Robertmurraya sp. FSL R5-0851: one gene and its partners. The protein of the gene in region 2 interacts with the protein of the main gene of each other region in a pairwise test. Links are inferred from orthologs where the notes say so. Each region holds a gene or a part of one and is shown on either strand. Other genes may lie near its edges.

What was found. Proteins that work in one complex are often made in the same cells at the same time.
Region 1: the proteins of ftsZ (region 2) and ezrA interact in binary tests that used the Bacillus subtilis proteins (3 or more experiments, as listed by UniProt). The link is inferred for Robertmurraya sp. FSL R5-0851 from one-to-one orthologs.
Region 3: the proteins of ftsZ (region 2) and zapA interact in binary tests that used the Bacillus subtilis proteins (3 or more experiments, as listed by UniProt). The link is inferred for Robertmurraya sp. FSL R5-0851 from one-to-one orthologs.

What each region holds. Positions count from the first base shown.
Region 1 is NZ_JBBOOE010000001.1:3,521,681-3,524,971, reverse strand. What follows is about bases 1-2,841. They hold ezrA (septation ring formation regulator EzrA), read left to right. Parts: upstream 1-495; coding sequence 496-2,187; downstream 2,188-2,841. Other genes in these bases: MKX65_RS18135 (cysteine desulfurase family protein), read left to right, coding at 2,313-2,841; hisJ (histidinol-phosphatase HisJ), read right to left, coding at 1-276. Also shown: more of MKX65_RS18135, read left to right, coding at 2,842-3,291. UniProt on the Bacillus subtilis protein: Negative regulator of FtsZ ring formation; modulates the frequency and position of FtsZ ring formation. Inhibits FtsZ ring formation at polar sites. Interacts either with FtsZ or with one of its binding partners to promote depolymerization.
Region 2 is NZ_JBBOOE010000001.1:1,493,605-1,499,346, reverse strand. Bases 174-3,163 are described here. They hold ftsZ (cell division protein FtsZ), read right to left. Parts: upstream 2,247-3,163; coding sequence 1,101-2,246; downstream 174-1,100. Other genes in these bases: ftsA (cell division protein FtsA), read right to left, coding at 2,296-3,163; spoIIGA (sigma-E processing peptidase SpoIIGA), read right to left, coding at 174-859. Outside these bases: more of spoIIGA, read right to left, coding at 1-173; more of ftsA, read right to left, coding at 3,164-3,579; MKX65_RS07795 (small basic family protein), read right to left, coding at 3,710-4,060; MKX65_RS07790 (DUF881 domain-containing protein), read right to left, coding at 4,063-4,791; MKX65_RS07785 (DUF881 domain-containing protein), read right to left, coding at 4,844-5,545; MKX65_RS07780 (cell division protein FtsQ/DivIB), read right to left, coding at 5,523-5,742. UniProt on the Bacillus subtilis protein: Essential cell division protein that forms a contractile ring structure (Z ring) at the future cell division site. The regulation of the ring assembly controls the timing and the location of cell division.
Region 3 is NZ_JBBOOE010000001.1:3,444,226-3,447,549, forward strand. What follows is about bases 451-3,324. They hold zapA (cell division protein ZapA), read right to left. Parts: upstream 2,086-3,324; coding sequence 1,816-2,085; downstream 451-1,815. Other genes in these bases: polX (DNA polymerase/3'-5' exonuclease PolX), read right to left, coding at 451-1,106; MKX65_RS17755 (CvpA family protein), read right to left, coding at 1,274-1,801; rnhC (ribonuclease HIII), read left to right, coding at 2,194-3,132; pheT (phenylalanine--tRNA ligase subunit beta), read right to left, coding at 3,169-3,324. Also shown: more of polX, read right to left, coding at 1-450. UniProt on the Bacillus subtilis protein: Activator of cell division through the inhibition of FtsZ GTPase activity, therefore promoting FtsZ assembly into bundles of protofilaments necessary for the formation of the division Z ring.

The sequences.
Region 1 (3,291 bases), 2.0 Mb from region 2 along the record:
CTCAATGTAATCTACTTCTAAACCAGTATGTATGGTGATTTTTCCTCTATATTTATCTCTTAGAATAGCTAGCTCCTCTAAATATGCCGGTAAATCCTCCATTTTCATGGCGCTGTCTTGAAGGGGGGTTGGATCGGTAAAGCCAGCAGGGAGAGGTGCGTGTTCCGTAAATGAAATGGTGGTAATACCAAGTTCCATTGCGTGCTCAATATAAGTTTGAAAAGCATCTTTTGAACCATGGGGACAAAACTTTGAATGAACATGACCATCACGCATAATGAGAATGCCTCCTAGTTTATAATTCTTGCAGTATTTGTCGAAAAAAGAGATGTAATGTAGTTAAAGTGTTTGTAAATAAATTTTAGTACAAAAAAATTGAAATTAATAGTCAAAAAATGTCGTTTACATGGTATCATAAGAGCATTGAAAATACATTTATATGAACCTTTATATAGATAACATAAATGTAGCTCGGATGAGAACAGGGGGCTTAACATGGAGTACATAATCGGGGGCTTAGTTCTTTTACTAGCTCTGTACGTGATTGGATATATGATGAAAAAAAAGCTTTATAAAGAAATTGACCGTTTGGAGAACTGGAAAATAGATATTACGAATCGCCCAGTCCTTGATGAAATGTCGAAGGTCAAACAGCTAAATATGACGGGTGAAACAGAAGAGCTATTTGAGAACTGGAGAAATGATTGGGATGACATTGTAACCAGTCAACTACCAGAGGTAGAAGAGTATCTATTTGATGCAGAGGAATACATTGATCGCTACCGCTTTAATAAAGCCAAACAGGTACAGCGTGCCATTGATTCTCATTTAAGAGAAACAGAAGATAAAATTCAACAGTTACTTGATGAAATCAATGAATTGGTTGGAAGTGAAGAGAAAAATAGAATCGAAATTGAAGAGTTAAAAGAGGTGTATCGTGAGCGCCGCAAAACTCTCCTTGCACACCGTCATAATTTTGGCCGTGCAGAAGCGAAGTTAGAAGTCCTTCTTGATGAAATAGTAGCATGTTTTACTAATTTTGAGGAAAGAACGGAAAACGGCGATTATCTGCAAGCACGTGAGGTTGTGCTATTAATTCAGTCAAAGACAGATGAATTGAGCAAAAAGATGGATGCTATTCCAAATTTACTTATAGAATGCCAATCAAGTATTCCTTCAGAAATCGAGAATCTGAGAGACGGATTCCGTGAAATGCAAAATCAAGGATACCCTCTCGAGCATCTTCATTTTGAAGAGGAGTTAGAAAAACTTCATTTAGAAGTAAATGAATGTTTAGAGTTAATTGAACAGACCGAAATTGATGAACTTCAAAAGAAAATAGATGATGTAAAGGATAAGATGGAAGTTATTTATGATCAATTGGAACAAGAGGTTAATGCCAAGCGGTTTGTTATTGAAAACGAAGACCCAACGAGAAGTATGTTATTCGCAGTAAAAGAAGAAAATAATGTACTAAAGTTCGAAGTGCAGGAAGTACAACAAAGTTATCACCTTGAAGACAGTGAAGTAGAAGGGCAAGTGCAGTTTGAAAAGAAACTTGCTCAGTTAATGAAACGATTTGAAGTATTAGAACACAAAATTGTAGCTGATGAAACGGCCCTTACGATACTAAAAGATGAGCTAGCCGAGTTCAAGCAAGAACTAGAAAAATTAAATCTAGAGCAAAAAGAATACGCTGAAAAACTACAAACACTTAGAAAAGATGAAATTGCAGCACGTGAGACAGTAGTTGAACTTTCCAAAAAAATTGCTGATTGCATTCGTCTTGTAAATAAAAGTAATATTCCAGGTCTTCCAGAAGAGTATCGATATTTATTAGAGGATGCGAGAGAAAGCATTTCAAATGTAAAAACAAAACTAGAAGAAAAGCCGTTAAATATACCTACCGTTCAAAAATATTTAGAAGTGGCTGTTATGACGGTAGATAAAGTATACGACCATACCTCTCAGCTTATTGAAACGGTTCTCTTATCTGAAAAGGTTATACAGTATGGCAATAGATACAGAAGCAGTTATCCGGCTGTACAAAAAGCTTTGGTTGATGCGGAACTGGCTTTTAGAAGCTATGATTATCAAGCAGCACTGGAAGTTGCTGCAACCTCTATTGAGGAAGTAGAGCCTGGTGCATTAAAGCGAATTGAAGCTTTATTACAAGAAACGGTATAAATTTAAATGGAAAAGACCGCTTTTTTTGAAGCGGTCTTTTCCTATTCGTTTTCCTGATTGTCATTTATATGATAACATTATTAGTTGAGTTTACCCGTGATTGGTAAGATAAAGGGGTTTTATACATGATTTATTTTGATAATAGTGCAACAACCAAACCATTTCCAGAAGTTGTGGATTCATTTGTAAAAGTTTCAAGTGAATTTTTTGGGAATCCTTCATCTATTCAACGATTAGGTGTAGAAGCGGAGAGCTTGTTAGCGCAAGCTAGAAAACAAATAGGTGAGCTTTTACAGGTAAATCCGAGAGAGGTTTACTTTACATCTGGAGGTACGGAGAGCAATAACTTAGCAATTAAAGGTACTGCACTTATGTATCGAAACAGAGGGAAACATATTATTACATCAGCGGTTGAGCATGCATCCGTTAGAGAGGCGTTTCAACAGCTGAAGGAATTAGGATTTCGAATAACGGTTGTTCCAGTGGATACGGAAGGGAGAGTTTCTATTTCCGATATAGAAGATGCCATCTGTCACGATACGATCTTAGTGTCGATCATGCATGTAAATAATGAGGTAGGTACGATTCAGCCTATTAAAGAAATCGGCAACATGCTAAAAGGCTATTCCAAAATATTATTTCATGTGGATTATGTACAAGGCGTTGGAAAAGTAGCACTCGATATTCAAAGATATCATATTGATCTCTGCTCGATATCCGCTCACAAATTTCATGGTTTAAAGGGAACAGGCGTGTTAGTCGTCCGTGAAGGGGTCCAAATTTCTCCGCTTTTTTCTGGAGGAAATCAAGAATGGAAGCTCCGAAGTGGGACGGAGAATGTTGCTGGAGCGGTTTCAATGGCAAAAGCATTGAGACTAACTTTACAAAGTTACAAAACAAAATTAAGTCAAATTAGCGAAGTTCAAAGTTATCTTCTTAAAGAACTACAAGCGCTTGAAGATATTGTTATTCATACTCCAAGCAAGGGGCAAGCTCCTCATATCATTAATTTCTCTGTAAAAGGGTTTAGAGGAGAAGTATTTGTACATGCGTTAGAAGAGAAAGGGTTAATTGTCTCGACCACAAGCGCATGTTCTTCAAAAA
Region 2 (5,742 bases):
CAGAGGAAAGCTGCTGGGTTGTAAAGGAAACTAATCCTTTGTCTACTTGAATTATTTTTTCTTCCATCTCTATTTGAAGTTGGTCAGGCTTAACAGCAATGATAAGCTGATGCTCTTGTCCAACTACTTTATACGGGATAATTCGGAGCTTATTTTCCCATTCAGTTGGAAGAGAGGCTTTTCCATAAATGATCTCATCCTTTTCACTTGAAAGTATCCTAATGGATTCAGGGATCGTTTCTAATTGGTTATAGACAGAGACAAACATGACAGGCATTTTAGTGAGAGGATCATAAAGTTGATTCCCACTATCCACCAGACCTTTACATGTGAATTGACTTTCTCCAATCTGAATGCGAATAGAAACCATTTGATCAAATTGTATTTTCGTCATTTCAAATTGTTCAATATTTGATCTGGAGAAATGCCATGCAATCGGAAAACCTATGAGAACAAAAAACCAGCTAATCGGATCACCAAATCCCTTTACACTTCCTATTAAAACAGAGGAGGTCAATTGGTTATCAAACTGAATGAAATAATGAACCCCAATAAGCGCTCCACCTACTAAAAAGGTAACGAAATAGAAGGTCATCGTTGTACGGATAAAGGTACGTAATCTTTTGTATCCAAAGGTAACTAGAACCATCACTAAAGAAAAGGCTAATTTCACGACAGGATGACCAGAATAATTCTGAAAAGGAGTAAAAGCCAATATAATAATGAAGGATCCTATAAGTCCTCCACAAAACAGTCTCCAAATCTTATACTCTCTTTTTACTATTATGGCAGTTAAATAAAGAAGTAACGTATCGAAAAGGAGATTTAGCAGCCAAATCACATCTAAATAAAGTGTCAAAGATTATCCTCCTTGCTCGTTTCTCCTTATTCAATCTATTATTCTGTTATGAAAAAGTATAACGTACATAGATGTTGGAAGTGTGTCACTTTATGTACATAAAAAAGAAGAGATTTTCACAAATCTCTCCGTTTTTTGTCAAAATTTCTCATCTCAGGTTGGGAAAACTGATTTTCCTCTTAAAACAAAATAAAAAGCAGAATTCTGGTCGAATTCTGCTTTTTGTATTGATAGGGTTTACCTATCGTCTTCTATTGCGATTACGTAAGAAAGTAGGTATATCTAACGTATCGTCACTGCTGTGTGAAGTATTTGAACGTACAGGTTCATTGTACTCCTCTTCACGAATGATTTCTCTTTGTGGCTTTGTAGGTGCAACAGATTGTTTTTGTTGCCCAAAACCTGGACGACTTGTTGGCTTCGGTTGAGAAATATCTTCATTAAAACCGGTCGCAATCACTGTTACTAGGATCTCATCCTTCAAGTTATCATTGATAACCGATCCAAAAATCATGTTCACTTCTTGGTCAGATGCAGAAGCAACGATATCTGCTGCTTCCTGAACTTCATATAGGCTTAAGTTTGATCCACCAGTAATGTTCATCAAGACTCCTTGTGCTCCATCAATGGACTTTTCTAGAAGCGGTGAAGAAATGGCTTTCTTTGCTGCTTCTGTTGCACGGTTTTCTCCTGCAGCTACACCAATCCCCATAAGAGCAGAGCCTTTGTTAGACATAATTGTCTTTACATCTGCAAAGTCTAAGTTGATAAGACCAGGTGTTGCAATAAGGTCCGATATACCTTGAACCCCTTGACGTAGAACATTGTCAGCCTCACGGAATGCTTCAAGCATTGGTGTACTCTTATCCACAATTTCAAGAAGACGATCATTTGGAATAACGATTAGTGTATCAACCGCTTCCTTCATGGAAGAGATGCCACCTTGAGCTTGAGTCGAACGCTTTCTACCTTCAAACGTAAACGGTCTTGTTACAACTCCGACTGTTAATGCCCCTAACTCGCGAGCGATTTGAGCAATAACGGGTGCAGCCCCTGTTCCAGTTCCGCCACCCATACCAGCTGTAACGAAAACCATATCGGCCCCAGCTAACACTTCTTCAATTTGTTCTCTACTTTCTTCAGCTGCTTTTTTCCCTACTTCAGGGTTTGCTCCTGCTCCAAGTCCACGAGTAAGCTTTCCCCCAATTTGCATTCTTGTTTCTGCCTTCGATAAATTTAATGCCTGCGCATCTGTATTTACCGCGATAAATTCGACACCTTGGACGCCATGCTCAATCATCCGATTAACAGCATTGTTTCCGCCTCCACCTACGCCGATTACTTTTATAGTTGCCAATGAATCTAAATTTGTATCAAATTCCAACATGACAAATCCTCCTAATTCGTCGATATTCCCGGTAGCGATCGATTGAATACTATTCAAAAAAGTAACCAAGGAATTTTTTCACTCGTGATGTCATTTTTTCTTCCGGCTGCTTGTCCGGCTTTGCCTTTGGTTGAGGCTGCTTTTGAACTCTCTTTTCCTTTGATTCGCCAGCAGCCGTACTGTTACCAATAGACCTACCTTGTATTTTAGCATTTTTGTAAGCGAATTTTATTAAACCGACAGCAGTCGTGTATTGCGGTTCACGTACTCCAATATAATCCGGAATGGCGATGCGAACTCGGTTTTGGAAAACCACTTGCGCTAATTCAAGAATTCCTTGAGTGTTTGCTACTCCACCTGATAAAACATAACCACCAGGTAAATCACGAATGCCCAAACGTCTAATTTCATTTTGTATAAGGTCAAAAATTTCTTCCGTTCTTGCTTCAATAATATCAGAAACTTCAAGCTGGTTAAATTGTTGATGCTGATCACTTCCGATAATCGGTACGCTAAACACTTCTTCTTCGGAAGCATGGTCATAGTATGCATGTCCATGTTTTGTTTTTATTTTCTCAGCATCTTCAGTAGATGTCCGAAGACCAATCGATATATCTTTTGTTATATGGTCTCCACCAACTGGAAGTACACTTGCTGCTCGTAAGAATCCATGTTCAAAAACACTAATTGTTGTTGATCCCCCACCAATATCAACGAGTGCCACACCTAAGTTTTTTTCATCCTTTGAGAGTGCAAAGGCACCAGAAGCAAGTGGTTGTAAAGTAATATCAAGGATTTCTAATCCAGAACGTTCTACGCATCGAAGAGTATTATGTAAAATCGTCTTAGAACCTGTAATAATCGTTCCTTCCATTTCAAGCCTTACACCTATCATTCCCCGTGGGTCATTAATTTCATCTAATCCATCAACAATAAATTGCTTCGGAATGACATCAATAATCTCACGCTCAGGTGGAATGGATATTACTTGTGCTGCATCAATTACTCTAGCAACATCCTCATTGGTAATTTCACGATTTTCACTTGATACAGCTACTACACCATGACATGGCTGTAACATCACATGATTTCCAGTTACACCAACAATTACCTTATTAATTTCCATGCCTATCATTCTCTCAGCTTGTTCGATTGCCTTTCTAATAGAATGAACGGTTTCATCTATATCAACAATGGATCCTTTTCTTAGTCCTTCGGATTTAACATTGCCAACACCAATAATATTCAAAGAGTCATTGACCATTTCTCCAATGATCACTTTTACGCTGGATGTACCGATGTCAAGACTTACATATATTTCATTGCTGTTCATTCTTTGGCACCTCCTTTAACAATTCAAAAAATTGAACAACAATTCCTATTTTTTCATACCGTATAATAATGTATCTATAAGATTATTCGGCAAATTTAATATATTCCCTTTTAAAATATACAAATTTTTTCTATTTTTCTTTATTTGTAGACCATTTTGTTAGCAGAATTCTTCGAATCACGGCTATATTTTGAAATAGTCTTACCCCAAACGCAAAAACTGCTGCTAAATACAAGTCTACACCAAGATGAACACCTAGAAAAGCTAAACTTGCAGCAAGAATAATATTAAAGAAAAAACCGGAAACAAAAACCTTTTCGTCATATATATTTTGCAGATGTGCCCTGATTCCACCGAATAAAGTATCAAGGGCAGCTAGTACGGCAATGGATAGATAATTGGAATATTCCTCAGGGACAGATATATCTGTTAATAATCCAAGGACGACTCCAATGATCAATCCTAAAAGGGGAAGCCACATGATTAACTATCTCCTTTGTCAGATTTTACTTGCTCCATACCTCTAATTCGAATAGAATCTTCAAAGGCTGGGACAGCAATGGAAAGCTCAGGCTTCTTTATGGTGACGGTTAAATTATCAATAAAGAATTCTTCTGCTGATTTAGAAACCTGCATTTGATTGTACAGCTTTTCCGCAACGGTAAAATCCTCCGTCAAAACGATAATTTCAATTGGAAATTTTGTTAAGGAACGTCCGTTTATTTTCGTTTCGCCATTTATATCACGGATTACAGTAGTATTGATCACCCTTTGACCTGCGACCGAAACATGTTTTGCACCATACATATTTATCTCATTTAGCAGTCGTTCTAATAGGTCCGGTGAAAGTGTAGCACCAGAAGTCCCTAAGATCAATTCTTCATTCAGTTGTTCTATGTATATCGTCAAACCTGGGCCAGTCAACTCTGTTAGTCCTGCTTCTTGCTTTAATTCCTCTAGAGTATTCCTTAACGTGTTTCCTTTTCCCTGTTCTCTTTCCGTTTCGTATTCGTTCAATTTTTCTTCAATGGAACGAATTTCTTTAATCAGTCGGGATTGAAGTTCCTTTTCCTTCAGTAAATCCTCACGAAGCTGCCAGGTATCCCTTGTGTCTCGTACCTCTGGTTTAGAGACCGTTTGAAATTGGATAGCAAGCATGAATCCAACAATGACCCCGATGATTACCAAGCTGTTTATTTTCTTTCTGTCCACGTAAAAATCACCTAGCTTTCTTCATTATTGTGGACAAAACATTCAAAAAGAGTTAAGTGCCTAATAACGGATCTAATATAACTTCTTCTTTTTTCTGGATCGTTACTTCAATATTGTCATTTACCAGCATATCTTTAATTCCTCCTGTTAAATTCAAAGCAGAGGTCATCACATCAGGATCACCAATAGCCGTAATAACAAAAGGAGCAGGATGTTGATATCCATCCACTTCAATCACTGGACCATTACAAAGAATATAGGAATTATGTGTGAGCCTTTGCCCATTAATCGCAATTGCCGAAGCACCCGAAATATATAACTCATTAATCACTTTAAAGACATGGTGCTCATGAACAATATAGTTATTTATGTTTTCTTCATTAGGATTGTAGTCACCATCAGCAAGGGACACTTCTACTCCCTTCCCTTTTACCTTGACTTTACCTACAAACATACGATATTTTTCCGCGTCTTCCGCGAGATTGAAGAAAACTTGTTCTTCTTTCGCTAATTCTTCTTCAATCTCTACAATTTTATCTTGTTTTTCCTTTAATTCATTCTGAAGCTCTCGGTTTCTTTCTTCCTGTGAAATCAACTGATTTCGCAATTCTAAATCACGATTCCACTGCTTGTCCGTTATCGTATTTTGTGCTTTTTCCTGCTTAGTTAAATGGTAAGAAAAAGACACCATATAACCTAATACAAGGAAAACTAACGAGAGGATAACATGTTTACCCTTCACCCTCTTCTTCACTTGTTTCAACTCCTCCTGGGTCGTATGATTTAAAATACGAACCCACCTCTAAATCAATGACACCCTTTTGTGACGGATCTAACTGACTAACGATGGAAGGGTAGTGTATCATTTTTTTTGAGAAACTCCTTAAAGATGCACTGACTTCATTTCCATCATTCATATATAAAGAAATATGGAAACGATCCGTTTCTTTC
Region 3 (3,324 bases), 1.9 Mb from region 2 along the record:
GCCATATATTTATACCCTTTTGCTCGACAAGCTTCTACCATTTGCTCAATGGAATGCGAACCATCACTCCATGTCGAGTGCATGTGCAGATCACCTTGAATATGGTCAAGAGCAATAATTTCAAGCTCTTCTGTATAATGTTCCACTTCAGTGCCATCCTCACGCATTTCGGGTGGAATAAAAGGCAAACCAAAGTGAGCAAAAAACTCCTCTTCGCTATGAAACGTAACAATTTCCCCGGATTCGATATGTTCAACACCATATTCGCTTATTTTTTCACCACGTTCCTTCGCTAACTGACGCATCCTTACATTATGGTCCTTTGAGCCAGTGAAATGGTGTAATGTCGTAGTAAATTCCTCGTCCTTTACAAGACGAAAATCAATGGATACGTCAAACTCTAATTCCAGGATAATGGAAACCTTTGTATCTCCTTTTGAGACAACTTCTTTGATATGCTCCATAGAGAGCAGCTTCTCCTTCACCAATTGAGGATCAGCCGTGGAGATAATGAAGTCTAAATCCTTGATCGTTTCCTTCATTCTTCTAATACTACCTGCTCTTGAAAAGCGAACCACTCCATCCATTTCCGAAAGAGCAAGCTCAATCTTCCGTGCAACTGGTAGCATATATGCAAGAGGTAGTCGATCTGGTTGGGAACCAAATTCGTTGATGGATTGAAGAATTTTCTCCTCTGTCTTTCCACCAAAACCAGTAAGTTCTCTCACCTTTTTGTCCACGCACGCCTGCTTTAACTCTTGTACATTCGTTATTGAAAGCTCTTTGTATAGCTTAGCAATCTTTTTCCCACCAAGGCCAGGCAGTTGTAGTAGGGGAATCAGTCCCTTTGGTACTTCTTCCTGTAGCTCTTTTAGAACAGAGGATTGCCCCTCTTGAATAAACTCTATAATAACAGCAGCAGTCCCTTTACCAATGCCTGAAATGGTGGTAAAATCATCGATTTGTGATAGATCCTGCTCATTTATTTCAAGGCTATTTGCTGCTTTTCTAAAAGCAGACACTTTAAATGTATTCTCACCTTTTAATTCCATATATGTAGCGATCGTCTCAAGTAAACGTATCACATCTTTTTTTTGTATTGCCACACTAACCACCTACTTTCACTAAATCCCATTATGAATGATTCACTTCTATTTCACCAATCATTTAGATATTTGAAATCCTACTATGTATTATGTACGTATTGGAATCCAAAAAGTTTTTAAGAAAAAACAAAATAAAACTTCTCTTAAAAAAGAGAAGTAATAATAAGTTATCCCCAAAGCTCTTTCACAAAATTAGATAAAAATGGGGTATTTTCAACTATCCCCTTTGCCACAGAAGAACTAGCTAAAGGAGATTGCACGGCTTCAATTGGTAGAAGTGCTGCTATGTATAAAATGATAAACAGAAGTAAATAGACCTCTAAAAATCCAAGTATACCTCCAGCCCAACGATTAAAAGTCTTTAAAATTGGTAGATTGGAAACAAAATCTAGCATACTTCCAATTATTTGTAGAATAATCTTAACTGCAAAGAAAATAGCTACAAAAGCAATTCCACGGTAATATGCATCCTCCATATTTCCTTCTGAAAAGATGATTTGTAAATTTGATGCATCACCGAAGCTTGGATATGGAATCCAAAGGGTTAATTTAGGAGCAAGTTCGGAATAATAGACCTTTGCAACAATAAATGCAATAATGAAGCCAGTAAGATGAATAAATTGAAGGATAAACCCTCTACGAAGTCCAACAAGTAATCCTATTAATAATATAATGATAATGGCAATATTTAGCATATTCGTTCAATCCTTTACTTCTTTAGTTCACTTTCTAAGCGGTCAAGATGATCCTTTATTTTCAGATAATCATTTACAGCATTTACTGCTGTAAGAACTGCAAGCTTTGTACTATCGAGTGAGGGATTCTTCTGACCGATTTCGCGCATTTTATTGTTTACCAAAGAGGCAACCAATCGAACATGTTCAACACTTTCATTACCTACAATTACATACTGTTGCCCGTATATTTCAACTGTTGTGCGCTTCTTTTCTGCTTCAGACACAGCATTGCCCCCATTCATAAGAATCCTACACTATATCATAACATGAATATTATTTGAGTGGGAAGTTAAGAATGTCTAAATCAGACGAATCAAGGAAAAATATGTATTTTTATTGGAGAGTGTAAAATGAGTCAAGTTGTATTAAAACAGTCTGGGGAACAAATAAAGAAGATGCAGGAATACTACCAACAAAGCATTTCACCTAAAATCCCACCCGGTGGAGTTTTTGCAGCAAAATTGTCCGGTTGCTCCATAACCGCATATAAGTCAGGTAAAGTGCTTTTTCAAGGTCCTTCATGTGAGATGGAAGCAAAGAAATGGGGTGCTGCGGATCAACCTCCAAACAAAAAGACTCCGAAACCTTCACCAAATAAAAGCCATCTACCTGAGCATTTTGAGTCTCTTTCTGTAGTTGGATCGGATGAGGTAGGTACTGGCGATTTCTTTGGACCAATTACTGTTGTTGCAACTTATGTTAATAAACAGCATATCCCCCTATTAAGAGAGCTGGGCGTAAAGGATTCAAAAGGTCTGAAGGATGAGCAAATTTCAGCGATTGCAAAGGAAATTAAGCATGTGATTCCTTATAGCCTATTAACTTTACATAATGAAAAATACAATCAGCTTCAGCAGTCTGGAATGTCACAAGGAAAGTTAAAAGCGCTGTTGCATAACCAAGCCATTGGACATGTACTGAATAAAATTGCACCAGAAAAGCCTGATGCCATCCTAATCGATCAGTTTGCAAAAGAAGATGTGTATTATCAGTATCTTAAAGGGCAAAAAGTCATTCACCGTGAAAATGTCTTTTTCTCAACAAAAGGAGAAAGTGTTCACTTAGCTGTTGCAGCCGCATCCATTCTAGCTCGTTATGCATTTGTTCAGCACTTTGAAAATCTTTCAAAGGAGGCTGGATTTGTCATTCCAAAAGGAGCAGGTGCCCAAGTAGACGTAGCCGCAGCTAAATTGATTAAAGCAAAGGGAAAAGAAAGCCTTCCACATTTTGTTAAACTACATTTTGCTAATACAGAAAAAGCATGGAAACTGATTACGAAAAAACAATGAAAAAAGGAGCATTCCATTGGATGCTCCTTTTCTATTTTATCCTCTTAAAACTGCTCCAGCCTGATCCTTCAAAGCATCTAGTACCTTTTCGTGAGCCTTTGTTACTTCTTCGTCAGTTAGTGTTTTTTCTGGATCAAAATATCTTAATGAAAACGCAATGGATTTCTTACCTTCTTCCATGCGATCTCCTTC